Regions from separate parts of the Superficieibacter sp. BNK-5 genome, predicted to be linked through region 1. Evidence: predicted binding sites of a transcription regulator. Region 1 holds the regulator's gene; each other region holds the start of a gene.

Region 1 (7,563 bases):
AGCCTGATCCGCCGTATTGAGGCGTCGGGTATGCTGGAGGAGACCGGCGAGAGCATCGCCACTGGCGCACGTAAAGCCCGATTATGGCGGCGCAAGCCCGGCGTGGATATTCATCTTTTTTCCCGCAATTTGCTGGCTGAATAATGACTACCACGTTAAATGCATAAACCGCACTAATAATTACGGGTTATAGTACGGCGCAATTTCCTTAAACTATCCTCTGTCATGGCTCAAATTTCATCTGAACAACCGCTCGTCGGACAAGACGATATGCACTCTTTTCACCCCATGCCGGGGGCGCGCAATCCGCATCTGCAAACCATGCTGCCGCGCCTGCTGCGTCGCCGGGTGCAGTTCACGCCGGTGTGGCAACGTCTCGATCTGCCGGACGGTGATTTCGTCGATCTGGCGTGGAGCGAAGATCCGCAGCAGGCCAGGCATAAGCCCCGGCTGGTGGTTTTTCATGGGCTGGAGGGCAGCCTGCATAGCCCCTATGCGCACGGCCTGATTCACGCGGCGAAAGCGCGCGGCTGGCTTGGCGTGGTGATGCATTTCCGTGGCTGTAGCGGTGAGCCAAATCGTCTGAACCGTATCTATCATTCGGGAGAAACCGAGGACGGCACCTGGTTTTTGCACTGGCTGAAGCGCGAGTTCGGCAATGTCCCTACCGCAGCGGTGGGTTACTCGCTGGGGGGCAACATGCTGGCGTGCCTGCTGGCAAAAGAAGGCAGTAACGCACCGCTTGACGCGGCAGCGATTGTCTCCGCCCCCTTTGTGCTGGAAGCGTGCAGCTATCACATGGAGAAAGGCTTTTCCCGCGTCTATCAGCGCTACCTGCTGAACCTGCTGAAAGGGAATGCGACCCGGAAACTGAAGGCGTATCCCGGCACGCTGCCGATTGAACTGGCCCAGCTAAAGCAGGTACGCCGCCTGCGCGAGTTTGATGATTTAATCACCGCGCGTATTCATGGTTTTGCCGACGCTATCGACTATTATCGTCAGTGCAGCGCGATGCCGTTGCTCAATCAGATCGCCAAACCGACGCTGATCATCCATGCTAAAGACGATCCGTTTATGGATCATCACGTTATCCCCGATCCCGACACCTTACCGCCACAGGTAGAGTATCAGCTCACCGAGCATGGCGGGCACGTCGGATTTGTGGGTGGCACGCTGCGGCGTCCGGAAATGTGGCTGGAAAAACGCATTCCCGACTGGCTGACAACATACCTCGGAGCCTAATATGATTATTCCCTGGCAGGATCTCGCCCCTGAAACGCTCGACAGCCTGATCGAAAGCTTTGTCTTGCGTGAAGGCACTGATTATGGTGAACATGAGCGTTCGCTCGAGCAAAAAGTCGCCGACGTTAAACATCAGCTTAAAACGGGTGACGCCGTGCTGGTGTGGTCTGAGCTGCATGAGACGGTCAACATCATGCCTCGCAAGCAGTTTCGCGACTAAATTTACTGATTACTCAGGGAGTTGCTATGTCTGCCAAACATCCGGTGATTGCGGTAACGGGTTCCAGCGGTGCGGGAACCACCACCACCAGTCTCGCCTTCCGTAAGATTTTTTCCCAGCTCAACCTGCATGCGGCGGAAGTTGAAGGGGATAGCTTTCATCGCTATACCCGCCCGGAAATGGACATGGCGATCCGCAAGGCGCGCGATCTGGGTCGGCATATCAGCTACTTCGGCCCCGAGGCCAACGACTTTGGTCTGCTGGAACATACGTTTACTGAATATGGTCATTCCGGCACAGGCCAGGCGCGAAAGTATCTGCATACCTATGACGAAGCCGTGCCGTGGAACCAGGTGCCGGGCACGTTTACCCCGTGGCAACCGCTGCCGGAACCGACCGACGTCCTGTTTTATGAGGGATTGCACGGCGGCGTGGTCACTCCGCAGCACGATGTTGCACGCCATGTCGATTTGCTGGTGGGCGTAGTACCGATTGTTAACCTCGAATGGATCCAGAAGTTAATTCGCGATACCAGCGAGCGCGGACACTCCCGCGAGGCGGTGATGGACTCGGTGGTGCGCTCAATGGAAGATTACATCAACTTCATTACGCCGCAGTTTTCGCGCACGCATATTAACTTTCAGCGGGTGCCGACCGTCGATACCTCCAACCCGTTCGCCGCGAAAGGCATCCCGTCACTGGATGAAAGCTTTGTCGTCATTCATTTTCGCAATCTGGAAGGGATCGATTTCCCGTGGCTGCTGGCGATGCTTCAGGGATCGTTTATTTCCCACATCAATACATTAGTGGTGCCCGGCGGGAAAATGGGGCTGGCGATGGAACTGATTATGCTGCCGCTGGTGCAACGGCTGATGGAAGGCAAAAAAATAGAATAGCGAAAGAGTGGCTGGCGGCGTGCCCTTTGCCCGGCGGCGCTGCGCTTGCGCGGGCCTGTGGATTGCGATTAAAGTGTTGATATTGATGGTTTTCGTAGGCCGGGTAAGGCGAAGCCGCCACCCGGCATAACAACGATGCGGCTGCCCGCGCTATACCGCAAACGCGGGCAACATAATAACAAGGTGGACGTTAACCCTACCCTGCAACCACCTCATACGAATGGGTAATATTCACCGCTTTACCCAGCATCAACGCCACTGAACAATATTTCTCCGCAGAGAGATCGACTGCCCGGGCTACCGCCGCATCTTTCAGGTCATTGCCGGTAACGATAAAGTGCAAATTGATATGGGTAAATAAACGCGGGGCTTCTTCACGGCGTTCAGACGTCAGTTTCACCTCGCAGTTTGTCACCGCCTGACGCCCTTTTTGCAGGATCGACACCACATCAATCGCGCTGCATCCTCCTGCGGCCATCAGCACCATCTCCATCGGGCTGGGCGCTTTATCACCGGAGTTACCATCCATCAAAATCTGGTGCCCGGAGGCCGACTCACCCAGAAACGTTAACCCCTCTACCCATTTCACTCGCGCTTGCATAACATCCACTCCAGTGTCGCCATTTTCTTCACAGATTACGCGTACATAACAATTCTCGCAACGGAAGGCGACCTGCGTCATGCTGAAGCGAGACACCAGGAGACAGGCGGCAAAAGCTATGCTAAAACAGACGGGATGCTACAGTGATATATTGACTTTGCGCATACATAGATGCAAAGGACATCAGATTAACGGCTGCGGAGCATACCGACAGTCAGCTTCCCGCCCGAGGGAAGAAAACGATTGCAACCCCGGAGGCAACGTCGTTTAGCCGCCGGAGATAGCTTATAACAGAGGATAACCGCGCATGGTGCTTGGCAAACCACAAACAGACCCGACTCTCGAATGGTTCTTGTCTCATTGCCACATTCATAAGTACCCATCGAAGAGCACGCTGATTCACCAGGGTGAAAAGGCGGAGACGCTGTATTACATCGTCAAAGGCTCCGTGGCAGTGCTGATTAAAGATGAGGAAGGGAAAGAGATGATCCTTTCTTACCTCAACCAGGGCGATTTTATCGGTGAACTGGGCCTGTTCGAAGAGGGCCAGGAACGTAGCGCCTGGGTGCGTGCAAAAACCGCCTGTGAAGTCGCGGAAATTTCCTATAAAAAATTCCGTCAGTTGATCCAGGTGAATCCGGATATCCTGATGCGTCTTTCCGCACAGATGGCGCGTCGCTTGCAAGTGACGTCTGAAAAAGTGGGCAACCTTGCCTTCCTCGACGTCACCGGTCGTATCGCGCAGACGCTGCTTAACCTGGCTAAACAGCCGGACGCTATGACCCACCCGGACGGTATGCAGATCAAAATCACCCGCCAGGAGATCGGCCAGATCGTCGGTTGCTCTCGTGAAACGGTAGGCCGCATCCTGAAAATGCTGGAAGATCAGAGTCTGATCTCCGCGCACGGTAAAACTATCGTCGTTTACGGCACTCGCTAAGCTCGACACCCGGCGCATTCACTGCAATGCGCCGATAAACTTCTATGTGGCGCAGGCTTATCTATCACCCGGAAGTGAACTACGCACTACGTCAAACGCTGGTGTTGTGTTTGCCCGTGGCTACAGGTCTGATTATCGGCCAGCTCCAGTACGGTCTGTTATTTTCCCTGGTTCCCGCCTGCTGCAATATTGCCGGTCTTGATACGCCGCATAAGCGGTTTTTTAAACGTCTTATTATTGGCGGTTCGCTGTTTGCCGGCAGTAGCCTGGCCGTACAGATCCTCCTGGCACAAGATGCGCCGCTACCGCTGGTCCTGACCGCGTTGGCACTGATACTCGGCGTTACGGCAGAAATCAGCCCTCTCCACGCACGCCTGCTTCCCGCTTCGTTAATTGCCGCTATATTTACTCTCAGCCTGGCCGGTTCAGTGCCGGTATGGGAGCCGATGCTCTTGTATGCCACAGGCACGCTCTGGTATGGCCTTTTCAACTGGTTCTGGTTCTGGCTATGGCGCGAACAGCCGTTGCGCGAATCGCTAAGCCTGCTTTACCGTCAGCTGGCGGACTACTGCGAGGCCAAATACAGCCTGCTGACCCAGCACGCCGATCCGGAAAAAGCGCTGCCGCCACTGCTGGCGCGTCAGCAAAAGACGGTGGATCTCATCACCCAGTGCTATCAGCAGTTGTATATGCTGTCGGAAAAGAAACATCACAATTACAAACGGCTGCGCTGGATGTTCCAGATGGCGCTGGATTTGCAGGAGCATATCTCCGTCAGCCTCCACCAGCCGGAAGAGGTGCAAAAGCTGGTGGAGCAAAGCCACGCGGAAGCGGTGATCCGCTGGAATGCGCAAACCGTGGCCGCTCGCCTGCGCGTGATGGCCGACGATATTCTCTATCACCACTATTCCGGGCGCTTCAACATGGAGAAGCAGATTGGCGCGCTGGAGAAGATCGCCCGGCAGAATCCGGATAATCCCGTCGGCCAGTTTTGCGCATGGCATTTCAGCCGCATCGCCCGCGTGCTGAAAACGCTGCGTCCGCTTTATCCGCGCGATTTGATGGCTGACCGCCAGCGTCGTCTGCCCTTGTGGTCGGCACTCAAAAACTATTTATCACTGAAGTCTCCCGCGCTGCGCACGTCGGCCCGCCTCAGCGTGATGCTCAGCATCGCCAGCCTGGCAGGAAGCGTGCTGCACCTGCCCAAGCCTTACTGGATCTTAATGACCATTATGTTCGTGACGCAAAACGGCTATGGTGCGACGCGGGTGCGGATCCTGCACCGGACGCTGGGCACGCTGGTCGGGCTGGTGATTGCGGGCGCGACCCTGCACTTTAAGGTGCCGGATGGTTTTACGCTGTGCGCGATGCTGGGCATTACGATTATCAGCTATTTGATCCTGCGGAAAAATTACGGCTGGGCGATGATTGGTTTTACCGTCACCGCCGTATATACCCTCCAGCTTATCAACCTTAACGGCGAACAGTTTATTTTGCCGCGGATGATCGACACCGCGCTGGGCTGCCTGATCGCCTTCGGGGGGATGGTCTGGCTGTGGCCACAGTGGCAAAGCGGCCTGCTACGGCAGAATGCCCACGGTGCGCTGGAAGCGGATCAGGAAGCGCTGCGTCTGATTTTAAGCAACGATCCGCAGGCCCCCACCCTCGCGTATCAGCGGATGCGGGTAAATCAGGCGCATAACACTCTATTCAACTCATTGAACCAGGCGATGCAGGAACCGGGTTTTAATACGCAGTACCTGGCTGATATGAAGCTCTGGGTTACCCACAGCCAGTTTATCGTCGAGCATATTAACGCGATGACCACCCTGGCACGCGAGCATAATATGCTGACGCCGGATCTGGCGGAGCGTTATCTGCAATCCTGCGAAATTGCCATTCAGCGCTGCCAGCAGCGTCTTGATTCGGAAGGGTCGGGAAGCGCGGGGAGTGTAAATATTCTGGAAGCACCGGAGGGCGCACCACAAGGGCCATTAAGCACCATGGAGCGCCATCTTGAGCGCATACTCGGGCATCTGAACACCATGCATACTATCTCTTCAGTCGCATGGCGTCAGCGCCCGCATCACGGGATTTGGCTCAACAGAGCGTCCAGCGGCGTTAAGCGTTAACGATGTGTCCCACCGCCTGCGCAAAACGTTGCATCCCTTCGTCAATATCGGCCTCCTCCACCACCAGCGACGGGGCGAAGCGCATGACGTCAGGACCAGCGTTAAGTACCATCACGCCTTCGTCTGCGGCAGCGTACAGCAAATCCCGCGCCCGGCCTTTAAATTGCGGCTTCAGCTCAGCACCGATCAATAACCCCATCCCGCGAATATCGCTGAATAGCGCGTATTTCTCGTTAATCTGCTCAAGATGTTCAACGAACCGCTGACGTTTTGTCGCGATACCGTTCAGCACCTCCGGCGTATTGATAATATCAAACGCCGCGCCCGCCACGGCGCAGGCCAGCGGGTTGCCGCCGTAGGTCGAACCGTGCGATCCGGCGTGGAAGGCGCTGGCAATCTCGTGGGTAGTCAGCATCGCGCTAATCGGAAAACCGCCGCCGAGTGCTTTAGCGCTGGTGAGGATATCCGGCGTCACGCCATAGTGCATATAGGCAAACAGATCGCCGGTACGGCCCATCCCGCACTGTACTTCATCAAACACCAGTAGTGCCTGATGTTGATCGCACAGGTCGCGCAGACCTTGCAGGAATTCCGGCGTCGCTGCCGTCACGCCGCCCTCGCCCTGGATTGGCTCAACGACCACGGCGCAGGTGTGATCGTCCATCACCGCTTTTACCGCATGCAGATCGTTAAACGGCACGTGAATAATATCTGCCGGTTTTGGTCCAAAGCCGTCAGAGTATTTCGGCTGTCCGCCAACGGAAACGGTAAACAGCGAGCGTCCGTGGAAGGCATTGTGGAAAGCAATGATTTTGGTTTTAAAAGGGCTATGACGCACGCAGGCATAATGACGGGCCAGCTTAAAGGCGGTCTCGTTAGCTTCGGTGCCAGAGTTCATAAACACCACGCGCTCGGCAAAGGTGGCATCGACAATCTTACGTCCCAGGCGCAGCGCAGGCTCGTTGGTAAATACATTACTGGTGTGCCACAGCGTCTCGCCCTGGGTTTTCAGCGCTTCCACCAGCACCGGGTGACAATGTCCAAGCGCGGTCACCGCAATCCCACCCGCGAAATCAACGTACTCTTTACCCTGCTGATCCCACACCCGGCTGCCCTGACCTTTGACCGGTATAAATTCCGCCGGTGCATAAATCGGCAGGATCACTTCATCAAACGTTGCGCGCGTTATTGCCGGTTGTTCAGTTGCCATGTCATGCCCACCCTTCTTCATACAGAAATGAATGTGATATTATAATCACAAAATATGCATAAAAAATCACTCGATGGCAACTATAAATCAGCGATGCAGGAAATTAGCCAGCAGCTGATGCCCCTGCTCGCTGAGAATACTCTCCGGATGAAACTGTACGCCTTCCAGATCCCACTCCCGATGCCGGATGCCCATAATCTCCTGCGTGTCACTCCAGGCAGTCACCTCGAAACATGCCGGCAGCGTCGGCGGATCGATCACCAGCGAATGATAGCGCGTCACGGTCAGCGGATTGTTTAGCCCACGAAATACACCGCTGCCG
Region 2 (7,563 bases), 1.2 Mb from region 1:
TCCCGACCTTCGGCATGATTGGCGGCACCGGCAGTACCTTCTCGTTACTGATTGCCATTTTTATCTTCTCGCGGCAGAAAGCGGCGAAGCAGGTCGCCCGTCTGGCGATCTCACCGGGCCTGTTTAATATCAACGAGCCGGTCATTTTCGGCTTGCCGATTGTGTTTAACATTCCGCTGATGATCCCCTTTGTCCTCCTGCCTGCTATCGGCATCTTTTTTGCCTGGGTGTGTACGTCGCTGGGGTTGATATCACGCTGCGTGGTAATGATCCCATGGACCACGCCGCCGGTGCTCAGCGCCTGGCTTGCCACCGCGGGCGACTGGCGCGCCGTGGTGGTGCAATTGATCATCATTATCTTTGGTGTATTCTTCTACCTGCCGTTCCTCAAAATCGCCGAGAGAGTGGCACAAAAAAATAGCGAAATAGCGTAAATAAAAAGGAAGGGTAATGGCTGCGAAGTATGTGTTGATCGCGCGGGAAATCAGGCAGCGTATTCTGAGTAAGCAGTATCCCGCGAGCGAGCCGTTGCCCGATCAGTTTGCGCTGGCGGCCGAGTTCAGTACCAGCCGGATGACCATCCAGCAGGCGATGCGCCAGTTGATTATCGAAGGGCTGGTCTATACCCGTCAGGGGCAGGGCACGTTTATTCGCAAAAATTTTCACCAGTTGTCGCAGTGGGAGCTGGCCGGAAGCGACTATTTTGGCGCGACGCAAACGTGGAAGGATAAAGGCACGGTCAGCAGCGAAGTCGTTCGCTTCGAACTGCGTTTTCCTGACGAAACAGAGCAAACGTCGCTGCTGATTGGCGCTGACGCGCCAGTGTATGACTTTATTCGCCTGCGCCTGCTTAATGGCGAACCGATGTCGCTGGATGCCACCATTATGCCCGTGAGCCTGGTGCCAGGACTGAATAAATCCCATCTGGAAAGTTCGGTTTTTCGCTACATTCAGCATACGCTGGGGCTGAAAATCATGGGATCGTATCGGGTGGTGCGGGCGTTAAAGCCGAATGCGCTTGATATGCAGTATCTGAACTGTCAGGAGACGGATCCGGTCATGGAGGTAGAGCAGGTGATTTATCTGGAGGATGGAACGCCGCTGGAGTATGCTCACTGCCACTATCGCTACGATCACAGCGGGATTGTGATTGTGAATAACGGTTAAACATTTGCCCGGCGCGCGATGCGGCCGGGCATTCCAGTCTTAGTTCAGACGAACCGGCATCCCGGAACGGTTCTGGATCGCCTGATCCAGTACGGTCTGATCGACATCCGCCTGGTCGGTGACTTTTTTCACCGCTTTGGTCAGCGTGACCGGGACTTCTTCGTCACCACTAAACTGCGCTTCAGTCGTAGAAAGCGGGTTATGAACTTCAACATAACGGCTACCGTCTGGCTCAGTGGTGGATTTTACCGGCTCATCAATAAACTGTACGCGCGTACCTACCGGTACGTTCTGGAACAGGAATTTGATGTCGTCGTTACGTAAACGCACACAGCCGTGACTCACTCGCAGACCGACGCCGAAGTTAGCGTTGGTGCCGTGAATCGCATACAGGCGGCCAATGTACAGGGCATACAGACCCATCGGGTTATCCGGACCCGCCGGAACGACTGCCGGAAGCGGCTGACCTGCTGCGGCATATTCAGCATGCATTTTTGCGGTTGGCGTCCAGGTCGGACCCGCTTTTTTGCGCTCAACCTTGGTGGTCCAGGCAATCGGCGTATCTTTACCTAACTGACCGATACCGATAGGCAGCACGATCACAGTATTGGTGCCTTTCGGGTAGTAATACAGACGCATCTCGGCGCTGTTGATAACAATCCCTTCATGCACGGTGTCCGGCAGGATCAGCTGTTGCGGAATATTCAGCACGGTGCCGCCCTTCGGCAGATAGGTGTCCACGCCCGGGTTAGCTTCCAGCATATTGGACAGGCCCATTTGATACTCGGCCGCGAAGTACTCCAGCGGCTGCTTGTTATCATCTGGGATCTGAATCACCTGGTTTTCACCGATCAGACGGCTGCCATCGGTTGGCAGAGGATACGTAACGGCTGAAGCCGTTTTGCAAAAGCCCACGACAGCCAGCGCCGCCGCAAAGAGGGTCGTTAGTTTCATATTCATGTTATGCAAGATACCAGTGCCACAGGCTGTTGATGTAAAGTCCACTATCATTTGGAGCGCATTATAGGTGCATTCCGGTTTAGGGGGAAATAGATGTGTGCAAAATCACACTTTTTTCCGCTGACTACATTTTAGACGTAATTGCAGGGGACTGATTTTAATTCAGAATGTTGGCATAAACCCGGATTTTAACGTAACGCTGAAGGTGAGCGTATTTCACCTGGTGAAAAAGCTGCGCTAAAGTGGCATAATTAGCGGTTTGTCACACTTTTTTCAGGAAATACCCGTGTTAGTTTCCAGCAACGTCACCATGCAGTTCGGCAGTAAGCCGCTTTTTGAAAATATTTCCGTCAAATTCGGCGGCGGCAACCGTTACGGCCTGATTGGCGCGAACGGTAGCGGTAAATCCACCTTTATGAAGATCCTCGGCGGCGATTTAGAACCGACGTTGGGCAACGTTTCTCTCGATCCGAACGAGCGCATCGGTAAGCTGCGTCAGGATCAGTTCGCCTTTGAAGCGTTCTCCGTACTCGATACGGTGATCATGGGCCACGGCGAGCTGTGGGAAGTGAAGCAGGAGCGCGATCGTATCTACGGCCTCGCTGAAATGAGCGAAGAAGACGGCTATAAAGTAGCCGATCTTGAAGTGCTGTATGGCGAGATGGACGGTTATTCTGCCGAGTCACGTGCCGGTGAACTGCTGCTCGGTGTTGGCATCCCGGTAGAGCAGCACTACGGCCCAATGAGCGAAATCGCCCCCGGCTGGAAGCTGCGTGTGCTGTTGGCCCAGGCGCTGTTCTCCAACCCGGATATCCTGCTGCTTGATGAACCGACCAACAACCTGGACATCGATACGATTCGCTGGCTGGAGCAGGTGCTTAACGAACGTAACAGCACCATGATTATCATTTCGCACGACCGTCACTTCCTTAACATGGTCTGCACCCATATGGCGGATCTGGATTACGGTGAACTACGCGTATATCCGGGCAACTACGACGAATACATGACCGCCGCAACCCAGGCGCGCGAGCGTCTGCTGGCGGATAACGCCAAGAAAAAAGCGCAGATAGCCGACCTGCAATCCTTCGTTAGCCGCTTTAGCGCCAACGCCTCCAAGTCTCGTCAGGCCACCTCGCGTGCCCGTCAGATTGATAAAATTAAACTTGATGAGGTGAAAGCCTCCAGCCGTCAGAATCCGTTCATTCGCTTCGAGCAGGATAAAAAGCTGTTCCGTAACGCGCTTGAGGTGGAGAAGTTGACCAAAGGTTTCGATAACGGTCCGCTGTTTAAAGACGTTAACCTGCTGCTGGAAGTGGGGGAAAAACTCGCAGTCCTCGGCACCAATGGCGTCGGTAAATCTACGCTGCTGAAAACGCTGGTGGGTGAGCTTGAAGCCAACAGCGGCACGGTAAAATGGTCTGAGAATGCCCGTATTGGCTATTATGCCCAGGATCATGCTGACGACTTCGCCAACGATCTGACCGTGTTCGAGTGGATGAGCCAGTGGAAACAGGAAGGCGATGATGAGCAGGTAGTACGTAGCTTCCTCGGCCGTCTGCTGTTCAGCCAGGACGACATCAAAAAGCCTGCCAAAGTGCTTTCTGGTGGCGAAAAGGGACGTATGCTGTTCGGCAAACTGATGATGCAGAAGCCGAATATCCTGGTGATGGATGAGCCAACCAACCACCTGGACATGGAATCGATCGAATCGCTGAACATGGCGCTGGAAATGTACGAGGGCACCCTGATTTTCGTTTCTCACGACCGTGAATTCGTCAGCTCGCTGGCGACCCGCGTACTGGAAATCACTCCGCAGCGCGTGGTGGACTTCAGCGGCAACTACGAAGATTACCTGCGCAGTCAGGGTATCGAGTAAATGTTGTCACGGGCTTTCAGGTATCTGAAGGCCCGTAAAAGAGTGACAAACGTTATACCGTGGAGTGATGCCTGGCGGCGCTTCGCTTGCACAGGCCTGTGGATACCAGCTAAGCGGTTGATAGTGATGCTTTTTTAGGCCGGGTAAGGCGAGGCCGCCACCCGGCCTAAAACGTCAGTCGTTAAACGGCGGTGCCTTATCCAGCACGGCCTGAATAACATTCAGTGCGCCATGATGGTTATTATCATCAGTCGCATAGCGGGAGATCGCTTTAATATTGTCGGCAGCGTTACCCATCGCGAAAGAATATTTCGCCAGTTTCAGCATTTCTGCATCGTTGCCGCTATCGCCGATGGCGACGCACTCTTGCGGGGAAATCTCCCAGCGTTTCAATAAACGGCTAATGCCGTTCGCTTTGTGCAGGCCGGGGATAATCAGGTCGATAAAGCCAAAACCGCTGGTGACCGGCTTCATCACGCCCTCAAGAGAAATATGCAGCGCGTCTACCAGCTGCGGGATCTGCTCGTCGGGCAGATTGAGCGAGAACTTAAACAGTTTATCGTTGATTTCGCTGTAATCGCTGATGCGTTTCAGGCGGTAGTAGTGTTTCGACATCAGTTCGATAAAGTGTTCCGGAGCTTTATCGCTGACATAAGCACTCTCCAGGCCGCAGGCGACAAAGTTAAGCGTGGGATCTTTAATCAGTTCACCGATGACGATCTGTGACTCATGCTGCGTCAACTCACCGTGGAAGCGTTCCTGACCGTGCTCATACACCAGTGCGCCGTTTTCGGCGACGTAGGAAATGGCGTCACGTACCTCGGGGAAGAAGGTAATAAGCTGGTAGTACTGGTTGCCGCTGGCGACCACGAATTCAATACCGCGCTGCTGAAGCTGGTCAAACTGGGCTAAAAAACGCTGGCGATCATAGGTCTTGGCGTCACTAAGAAACGATCCATCCATGTCGGTGACGATAACTTTAACGGTCATAACTACGCTCCTGGCGAAAACGGCAATGCGACGTATTTTAATGCGTAAGCGAAGCAATGCACGCATAAATTACCCGGCCCTGACGAATGCGCAGATTTCTGTGCAGCCCCTTCCAGCGCAATGAACAGGTTGCAGACAAACGGATTCTTTTCTGAATTCATCACGTAAAACGGAAAAGGGTCGCATGAACCTTCATCTGATAGCGGTTAACGTCCTGCCATCGTAATTATCCGGTGATGGATCGCCATGGAAAAGGTCACCACTTCAACGCCGCATGATGCGGTGTTTAAACAATTTTTATGTCACCCCGATACGGCGCGGGATTTTTTTGAAATTTATCTTCCGCCTGCGTTACGACAGTTTTGCGATCTGTCGACGCTAAAACTTGAACCTGCCAGTTTTATCAAAAAAGATTTACGGGCCTACCATTCCGATGTGATCTGGTCTGTGAACACCTCTGCAGGCAATGGCTATATCTATGTCGTGATCGAACATCAGAGTTCGCCTGACGAGCTTATGGCCTTTCGGTTGCTACGTTATGCCATGGACGTGATGCAACGCCATCTGGATAAAGGATACAAAGCATTACCCCTGGTGATGCCAATGCTGTTTTATCACGGCATCGACAGTCCTTATCCACATTCCCTGTGCTGGTTGGATGAATTTACCGATCCAATATTGGCGCGCCAGCTTTACTCAGATCCATTTCCTCTGGTGGATATTACCATTACGCCGGACGAGGAGATCATGCAGCATCGCCGGGTGGCCCTGCTGGAACTGGTACAAAAGCATATACATCAGAGAGATCTGATGATGATAGCTGAGCAACTGGTTTCGCTACTGGCGTTGGGATACACTACTGAAACTCAGCGAGAAACGCTGTTTAATTACATGGCGCGGTGCGGCGATGCTCCTGACTTCAGTCATTTTTTCCGCTATCTCGCCAGACGTTCACCACTACACAAGGAGGAATTGATGACGATTGCTGAAAGGTTGCATGAAGCGGGTCGGAATGAAGGTCGCCTGGAAGAAGCTCTGCGCATTGCGCGTACCATGCTTGAAAATGGCATTGAACGCGAAGCCGTGCTGAAGATCACCGGGTTTTCCAGCGAAGCTCTGCGGGCGCACGGCCTTTAATCATTTGTCGCTAACAGGCACTGGCATTATCAGTGCCTGGCAATGATCCCCCGCACACCTCACATCCCGCCGCCCGCATCAGTTTCATTTCGCGGAACTGGCAGGTCATGGCGTCATACATCACGATCTTTCCTGCGGCTGGCTTACCATAATGAGCCAACACTTTGATGGCTTCCATCGCCTGCATTGAACCAATCACGCCGACCAGCGGGGCCATCACGCCAGCTTCCACACAGGTGAGGGCGTTCTCGCCAAACAGACGGCTCAGGCAGCGGTAGCAGGGTTCGCCTTGCTGCCAGGTAAAGACGCTGATCTGTCCCTCCATGCGGATAGCGGCACCGGAAACCAGCGGGATTTTATGCGCAAAGCAGCCTGCGTTAAGCTGCTGGCGAATGGCGACGTTATCAGTGCAATCCATCACCACATCGTGTTCGGCAATTAATGCAAAAAGCGCGGTATCGTCGAGCATGGCATTAACGGGCGTCAGGGTGATATGTGGGTTAATGCGTGCCAGCGCGTCGCGGGCGGAGTCGACTTTAGGCTGGCCGATAGTGGCGTCACTGTGCAAGGTTTGCCGCTGAAGATTGGACACAGAGACCGTGTCGAAATCCAGCAGCGTTAGTTGCCCGACGCCGGCACCCGCCAGATACTGCGCCGCCGCACAGCCTAGCCCGCCCAGTCCAACAATCAGCACCCGCGCGGCTTTCAGGGCTTCCTGACCCTCAAAGTCAAACCCGCGCAGTACGATTTGCCGGTTGTAACGCATCATCTCTGCATCGCTAAGTTCCTCTGCCATTACTGCCCTCCCAGCAGCGCGTTAAACGGCTCTACCTCAACCCATTCGCCAGCCTCAACGTTACCGCGCTCGCGCTCCAGCACGATAAAGCAGTTGCCCTGGCTGAACGAGCTGAAAATATGTGAACCCTGATGCCCGGTGGTATGCACTTCCAGCTCGCCCTGTGCGTTCGGCTGTAAAATACCGCGCTGAAAATCGAGACGCCCCGGCGATTTTTTTAAGCGGCTGGCGCAGCGCACGCGCTGACGAGGTGGCAGAAGAGGGGCATTATTACCGCTGAGTTTTGCCAGCAGTGGCTGCACCAGCTGGTAGAAAGTGAGCGCTGCTGAAACCGGGTTACCTGGCAACCCACAAAACCAGCTGTCGCCCAGTTTGCCAAAGGCGAAAGGTTTACCTGGCTTGATCGCCAGCTTCCAGAAGGCTATCTCGCCCAGTTCTTCAAGAATCGTTTTGGTGTAATCCGCCTCGCCAACCGACACGCCGCCCGAGCTAATCACCACATCCGCCTGTTCGCGGGCGCGAATAAAGGTCTCGCGTAGCCGTTGCGGATCGTCACGAACGATACCGAGGTTAAGGACCTCACAGCCAAGCTGCTCCAGCATTAAATGTACCGTCAGACGATTGGTATCATAAA
Region 3 (7,563 bases), 1.5 Mb from region 1:
AATATTGACCAGCATCTGATAGCCGTCGACTTCGCTGTTGGCGGCAAAGGTGCCAATCACCGTAAACAGGCGCTGGCTGGGAATGCGCCCCATTGGCGTAAACTGGCTGGCCGATGGCACCATGATGCGTAATGAATCGCCACGGTTAAGCCCCAATTGCCCGGCCAGTTGCTCGCCAAGAATGACGTTGTAGCGTCCCGGCTGCAAATCGGTCTGCTTCACATTAACTAAATACGGTGAGAGCGGATCTTTTTGCGCCGGATCGACGCCCAGCATCACGCCCACCGCCACGCTGCGCGCGCTCTGCAATACCACGTCACCCGTGGTGATGGGCGCAACGCGGTTTACGCCCTGAAGCGTCACCGCCTTTTCAGGAATTTTTTGCGGGTCCAGCGACCCTTGCGCGGAAGAAAGAATGGCCTGCGGCATCAGCCCCAGAATATTGTTTTGCAGCTCGCGCTCAAAGCCGTTCATAACGGAAAGCACCGTCACCAGTGCCATCACGCCAAGCGTAATGCCGATAGTGGAAAGCCATGAGACAAAGCGACCGAAGCGGTCCGCTGCGCGCCCACGCATGTAGCGCAGGCCGATAAATAGTGCGACAGGTTGGTACATGTAATCCGTCTGGTTGCTGTGGCAGAAGAGGAAGTATATAAGCGAAAGCGCACAGCGTAAATGAGGGAAACCGTAAGAGTTCGTCATTGGACTGTCAAAAAGTTCAGCTAAATCAATTTGCTATTATTGATTCACGCGCGCGGGCGCAGATTGATCTACCATTTGCTTATGTAAAATGAACGCGGATAATAATCTGCATTGAGAATCAGCACGTTGTCCCCATATCTTCTGGGCAAACCTATCAGAGACCCCGACACGACCTATGCCTGAACAACACCGTTATTCCTTGCCTGTCAAAGCAGGCGATCAACGCCAATTGGGAGAGTTAACCGGCGCGGCCTGCGCGACAGAGATCGCCGGGATCGTCGAGCGCCATCCAGGCCCGGTAGTGCTGGTTGCGCCCGACATGCAAAACGCCCTGCGCCTGCACGACGAAATCACCCAGTTTACGGATAACCTGGTTATCAACCTCGCCGACTGGGAAACGCTGCCTTACGATAGTTTTTCTCCGCACCAGGAGATCATCTCCTCGCGGCTGTCGGTGCTCTATCAGCTTCCCACCATGCAGCGCGGCGTATTGATCCTGCCGGTGAATACGCTGATGCAGCGCGTCTGTCCACACAGCTATCTGCACGGTCATGCGCTGGTGATGAAAAAAGGACAGCGCCTGTCGCGCGATGCGCTGCGTGCGCAGCTCGAATCCGCAGGCTATCGTCATGTGGATCAGGTCATGGAGCACGGTGAATATGCCACCCGTGGCGCGCTGCTGGATCTCTACCCGATGGGTAGCGTGCAGCCCTATCGTCTGGATTTTTTTGATGACGAAATCGACAGCCTGCGCCTTTTTGATCCCGATACCCAGCGCACGCTGGAAGAAGTCGACGCCATCAACCTGCTGCCCGCGCACGAATTTCCTACGGATAAAGCGGCGATCGAACTTTTTCGCAGTCAGTGGCGCGACAAGTTCGATGTTAAACGCGACGCCGAGCATATTTACCAGCAGGTGAGTAAAGGTACATTGCCTGCCGGGATAGAATACTGGCAGCCTTTATTTTTTAGCGAACCGCTGTCGCCGCTGTTCAGCTATTTCCCGGCCAATACGCTGATTATCAATACCGGCGACGTCGAAAGTAGTGCCACCCGTTTTCAGGCCGATGCCCATGCCCGCTATGAGAATCGGGGCGTGGATCCGATGCGTCCCCTGCTGCCGCCAGAACAGCTATGGATGCGCACCGATGAGCTGCTCGGCGAATTAAAACGCTGGCCGCGCATACAGTTAAAAACCGAGAGTCTGGCAGATAAAGCCGCGTTTACTAATCTGGGCTATCGCACATTGCCCGACCTGTCGGTACAGGCGCAGCAAAAGTCCCCGCTCGACAACCTGCGTAAATTTCTGGAGTCTTTCGACGGTCCGGTGATTTTCTCGGTTGAAAGTGAAGGACGCCGTGAAGCCCTCGGCGAGCTGGTAGCGCGTATCAAGTTGTCGCCAAAACGCATCCTGCGGCTGGATGAAGCGACGGACAAAGGGCGCTATGTGATGATCGGTGCGGCCGAACACGGGTTTATCGACACCCTGCGCAACCGTGCCCTGATCTGCGAAAGCGATCTGCTGGGCGAGCGCGTAGCGCGTCGTCGCCAGGATAGTCGCCGCACCATCAACCCGGATACGCTGATCCGCAACCTCGCTGAGTTGCATATCGGGCAACCGGTAGTGCATCTGGAACACGGCGTGGGCCGCTACGCGGGCATGACTACCCTTGAGGCGGGCGGCATCACCGCGGAATACCTGATGCTGACCTACGCCAACGACGCCAAGCTGTACGTTCCGGTTTCCTCCCTGCATTTGATCAGCCGCTATGCGGGCGGTGCAGAAGAGAATGCGCCGCTGCACAAACTGGGCAGCGATGTCTGGACCCGCGCCCGGCAGAAAGCCGCCGAGCGGGTGCGCGACGTGGCGGCAGAACTGCTGGACATTTATGCCCAGCGGGCGGCGAAAAAAGGCTTTGCTTTTAAGCATAACCGTGAACAGTACCAGCTATTTTGCGATAGCTTTCCCTTTGAGACCACGCCCGATCAGGCGCTGGCGATCAACGCCGTGCTGAGTGATATGTGTCAGCCGCTGGCGATGGATCGTCTGGTCTGTGGCGATGTGGGTTTTGGTAAAACTGAAGTCGCCATGCGCGCCGCCTTTCTCGCGATCGAAAATAATAAGCAGGTCGCGGTACTGGTTCCCACTACCCTGCTCGCCCAGCAGCATTTTGACAATTTCCGCGACCGTTTCGCCAGTTGGCCGGTGCGCATCGAGATGCTATCGCGCTTTCGCAGCGCCAAAGAGCAGGCGCAAATTCTCGAACAGGCGGCCGAAGGGAAAATCGATATTCTGATCGGTACCCACAAACTGTTGCAGGCGGATGTCAAATGGCGCGATCTGGGCCTGCTGATTGTCGATGAAGAGCACCGCTTCGGTGTGCGGCATAAAGAGCGTATTAAAGCGATGCGTTCTGACGTGGACATTCTGACGCTGACCGCCACGCCGATCCCGCGCACGCTGAACATGGCGATGAGCGGGATGCGCGATCTGTCGATTATCGCCACTCCACCCGCACGCCGTCTGGCGGTGAAAACCTTCGTGCGCGAGTACGATAATCTGGTGGTCCGTGAGGCGATCCTGCGTGAAGTATTGCGTGGCGGGCAGGTCTATTATCTCTATAACGATGTTGAAAATATCCAGAAAGCGGCGGCGCGCCTCGCCGAGCTGGTACCGGAGGCGCGCATTGCCATCGGTCACGGCCAGATGCGCGAGCGCGAGCTGGAACGGGTCATGAACGACTTCCACCACCAGCGTTTTAACGTGCTGGTGTGTACCACCATCATTGAGACCGGGATTGATATTCCGACCGCCAATACCATCATCATCGAACGCGCCGATCATTTCGGACTGGCGCAGCTACATCAGCTACGCGGGCGCGTCGGTCGTTCGCATCATCAGGCCTATGCGTGGCTGCTGACGCCGCATCCGAAAGCGATGACCACCGACGCGCAGAAACGCCTGGAAGCGATTGCCTCGCTGGAAGATTTAGGCGCGGGCTTTGCGCTGGCAACGCACGATCTGGAAATTCGCGGCGCGGGTGAACTGCTGGGTGAAGATCAGAGCGGTCAGATGGAAACCATCGGCTTCTCGCTGTATATGGATCTGCTGGAAAACGCGGTAGATGCCCTGAAAGCGGGTCGCGAGCCGTCGCTTGAGGATCTCACCAGTCAGCAAACGGAGGTCGAACTGCGAATGCCGTCGCTGCTGCCGGATGATTTTATTCCGGACGTTAACACCCGCCTTTCCTTCTATAAACGCATTGCCAGCGCCAAAAATGAGAATGCGCTTGAAGAGATTAAAGTTGAGTTGATTGATCGCTTTGGCCTGCTGCCTGATCCGGCGCGTAATCTGCTGGATATTGCGGGTCTGCGTCAGCAGGCGCAGCGGCTGGGGATCCGCAAGCTGGAGGGCAATGATAAAGGCGGACAGATCGAATTCGCGGAGAATAATCACGTTAACCCTGCCTGGCTGATTGGCCTGCTGCAAAAGGAGCCGCAGTATTTCCGGCTTGATGGCCCGACGCGGCTGAAGTTTTTCCAGGATCTCAACGAGCGAAAAGTGCGTATGGACTGGGTGCGCAACTTTATGCGCCAGCTTGAGGAAAATGCGATAGCCTGAATGTAGTAATAAAAAAAGCCCCACGGTAATCACCGTGGGGCTTCCTGTAAATACCAGGCAGAGGGTTATCTTATTTGTAAATCACAGCGGTGCCATGCAGCGTATTCGGACCACTTACGGAGGTGATGCGGAAAGATTTCGCGCCCATTGCATCCGCTTTTTGCGCCAGCTGGTTTTCCAGCGAGCCTAAATTTGTCCCGGCATCCGCAGAGATAACGCCAGCTTTTTGCTGATCGGCTGGAGTGGATTGCACCTGAACAGCAGCAACGCTTGCAAAAGAAAGTGAACTCAGTACAGCGGCGGCGAGGAGAGTTTTGATGTTTTTCATAATATTGACCTTATGCAGATGAACGGTGGATCGCATTTAATTAACGATCGATAGGTAAATCATAAGTGTGATCAATGTCACAGTCAAGTTTATTTTATAACGATCGTTATTAATAAATGAAAACCCTTATCTTTCATTAACATAAGCTTATTAATTTTTTATTGGTTTCAAGGTAGCACCGCGATACATTTATTTTTATAATGGTTATTCACTTAACTGACTCAGGTACAACGGCACCATGACAGCTGACGTTCAAAGTTGCACAAAAAAAAGCCGTGGCCGACCAAAAGTGTTCGACAGGGACGCGGCGCTGGATAAGGCCATGACACTCTTCTGGGAACACGGGTATGAAGCAACCTCGCTCGCCGATCTGGTCGAGGCGACGGGCGCTAAAGCCCCGACGCTCTATGCGGAGTTTATTAATAAAGAGGGGCTGTTTCGGGCGGTACTCGATCGCTATATCTCGCGCTTCGCCGCGCGCCATGAGGCAGCGTTGTTCAACGAGGAACAATCCGTAGAGCAGGCGCTGGAAGCCTATTTCACGGCGGTCGCTACCTGCTTTACCAGCAAAGAAACCCCGGCGGGCTGCTTTATGATCAACACGTCTGCGACGCTTGCCGCCTCGTCAAAGGAGATTGCCCGCACGCTTAAAACCCGTCATGCGCAGCAGGAACAGACGCTGTGTCAGTTTCTGGTTTCCCGGCAGCAACGTGGGGAGATCCCGGCGCAAAAAGATGTTCAGGCGCTGGCGCAGTTTCTGAACTGTATTTTGCAGGGCATGTCGATTAGCGCGCGTGAAGGCGCGAGCCTTGAGGATTTGCAGCAGGTTATTCGTACCACCTTCTGCCTGTGGCCAAAGATGCTTACGCTGTAAGCCACAAAAAAGCCCCTCAGCCTGAGCGATGAGGGGCAAACAGTAGATAACGCTTTTTTACGCTTTGTTATTCAGGATCAGCTGACCGTTATTATCGAGCGGGATTTGCGTTCCCGGATCGTCTTTCATGCGGATTTTCCCCTGCTGATCGCCGATTTTATAGGTCACATCATAACCAAGCATATTTTCCGATTTGTCGTACACCGTTTTGCAGCGCTGCTGCGTGGTAGTGTACGTATCCGCTTCCTGCATAGAACCCTGGATCTGGTTACCGGCATAACCGCCGCCCAACGCGCCCGCGATGGTGGCAATGTCTTTACCACGTCCGCCGCCAAACTGGTGGCCTACAACCCCACCGGCGACCGCACCGAGCACAGAACCAGTAATGCGGTTTTCGTCCTGCACCGGGCGTCGGTGCGTGACATTGACGTTACGACACTCTTTACGCGGCGTTTTAACCGTTTCTTTTATCGGCGTTGCTGAGACTACCTGCGCATACTGCGGGCCACGTTCAAAGACGTCCAGACTGGCTACGGCTGCCACACCCAGCGCAGCGGCTACGCCAATCCCTATACCCGCCAACATTGATTTATTCACGGGAGATCCTCCTTCGTTGCTGTTGGTCATAATTTTGCAATCAAGTGGATATTTCGCCAATCAGAACAGCGCCTAAAAACGGGGGATCGGTGGGTAAAACAGAATGATTCAGAGGAGTCTTAGGGCCATACGCCCTTTTGGCAGGATTATATTTTGCCAGGGAGAGAAGTTGCCTGATGGCGCTGCGCTTATCAGGCCTACGGAGGTAGCCGGGTGGGTTGAATGCCTGATGGCGCTGCGCTTATCAGGCCTACGGGCAGCCAGGCTTACGTGTGGTGGATTCACTGGCCGGGCGAGCTTGCGCCGCCCGGCTGCATGGCTTAGTGCAGTTTAAGACGCGGACGGATCACCCGGTTAATGCTGCCGACCAGCATCATCAGACCGGTTTTAAAATAGCCGTGCAGCGCGATCTGGTGCATACGGTACAGTGAGATATACACAAAACGTGCAATACGCCCTTCGATCATCATCGAGCCACGGGTCAGGTTCCCCATCAGGCTACCGACGGTCGAAAAGTTAGACAGCGACACCAGCGAACCATGATCTTTATACTGGTACGCTTTTAGCGGTTTCCCCTTCACCTGCGCCAGGATGTTATGCAGCGCACAGGTTGCCATCTGGTGCGCGGCCTGCGCGCGTGGCGGTACAAATCCGCCTTCCGGACGAGCGCAGGAGGCGCAGTCGCCGATGGCGTAAATATCCGCATCGCGCGTCGTTTGCAGCGTCGGCTCGACCACCAGTTGGTTGATGCGGTTTGTTTCCAGTCCACCTAACTCTTTCATAAAGTCCGGCGCTTTAATGCCTGCGGCCCAGACCATCAAATCAGCTTTAATGTACTCGCCTTCTTTAGTGTGCAATCCGCCTTCGTCGGCGCTGGTCACCATTGTTTGGGTAAGCACTCGCACGCCGAGTTTGGTCAGTTCGTTATGCGCCGCACCCGAAATACGCGGCGGCAGCGCAGGCAGAATACGCTCGCCGGCTTCCACCAGGGTGACATTGATCGCTTCATTGGTCAGCCCTTTGTAGCCGTAACTGTGGAGCTGTTTCACCGCATTGTGCAGTTCCGCAGACAGCTCAACCCCGGTTGCCCCACCGCCGACAATCGCGATATTCACCTTGCCGTTAGCCCCCAGATTTGCCGAGAACTTGAGGAACAGGTTGAGCATCTCCTGATGGAAACGACGCGCCTGATGCGGGTTGTCGAGGAAAATACAGTGCTCTTTAACGCCTGGTGTATTGAAGTCGTTAGAGGTACTGCCAAGCGCCATGATCAGCGTGTCGTAAGGCAGCTTGCGCTCAGGCACCAGTAATTCGCCTTTTTCATCGCGCAGTTCGGACAGGGTCAACGTTTTACTTTCGCGATTAAGATCGATAACCGACCCTAGCTGGAACTGAAAATGGTGATTCCGCGCGTGCGCCAGATAGCTCAGGGCATCCACA

The links. The regulator CRP, encoded in region 1, controls carbon source genes, mostly activating them, when cyclic AMP is high. The targets are predictions, from matches to a motif close to ATGTGANNNNNNTCACAT.
Region 2: a site for CRP is predicted at 2,221-2,238, ahead of ldtB (L,D-transpeptidase). Genes of this name have one in related genera too.
Region 3: a site for CRP is predicted at 4,718-4,735, ahead of bhsA (multiple stress resistance protein BhsA). Genes of this name have one in related genera too.

What each region holds. Positions count from the first base shown of each region.
Region 1 covers NZ_CP179893.1:1,824,721-1,832,283, reverse strand. The annotation lists gene ACMGGS_RS08720 (NUDIX hydrolase) at 1-144, shown strand, start outside; gene ACMGGS_RS08715 (hydrolase) at 226-1,242, shown strand; gene ACMGGS_RS08710 (YheU family protein) at 1,244-1,462, shown strand; gene ACMGGS_RS08705 (phosphoribulokinase) at 1,489-2,358, shown strand; gene ACMGGS_RS08700 (OsmC family protein) at 2,555-2,959, opposite strand; gene crp (cAMP-activated global transcriptional regulator CRP) at 3,267-3,899, shown strand; gene ACMGGS_RS08690 (YccS/YhfK family putative transporter) at 3,944-6,031, shown strand; gene argD (bifunctional acetylornithine/succinyldiaminopimelate transaminase) at 6,021-7,241, opposite strand; gene pabA (aminodeoxychorismate synthase component 2) at 7,329-7,563, opposite strand, start outside.
Region 2 covers NZ_CP179893.1:3,073,927-3,081,489, forward strand. The annotation lists gene ACMGGS_RS14745 (PTS sugar transporter subunit IIC) at 1-434, shown strand, start outside; gene ACMGGS_RS14750 (GntR family transcriptional regulator) at 451-1,167, shown strand; gene ldtB (L,D-transpeptidase) at 1,207-2,127, opposite strand; gene ACMGGS_RS14760 (ABC-F family ATPase) at 2,414-4,006, shown strand; gene ACMGGS_RS14765 (Cof-type HAD-IIB family hydrolase) at 4,181-4,996, opposite strand; gene ACMGGS_RS14770 (Rpn family recombination-promoting nuclease/putative transposase) at 5,243-6,133, shown strand; gene moeB (molybdopterin-synthase adenylyltransferase MoeB) at 6,144-6,929, opposite strand; gene moeA (molybdopterin molybdotransferase MoeA) at 6,929-7,563, opposite strand, start outside.
Region 3 covers NZ_CP179893.1:3,371,234-3,378,796, reverse strand. The annotation lists gene lolC (lipoprotein-releasing ABC transporter permease subunit LolC) at 1-615, opposite strand, end outside; gene mfd (transcription-repair coupling factor) at 878-4,324, shown strand; gene bhsA (multiple stress resistance protein BhsA) at 4,395-4,652, opposite strand; gene ACMGGS_RS16090 (TetR/AcrR family transcriptional regulator) at 4,891-5,526, shown strand; gene ACMGGS_RS16085 (glycine zipper 2TM domain-containing protein) at 5,584-6,123, opposite strand; gene ACMGGS_RS16080 (NAD(P)/FAD-dependent oxidoreductase) at 6,444-7,563, opposite strand, start outside.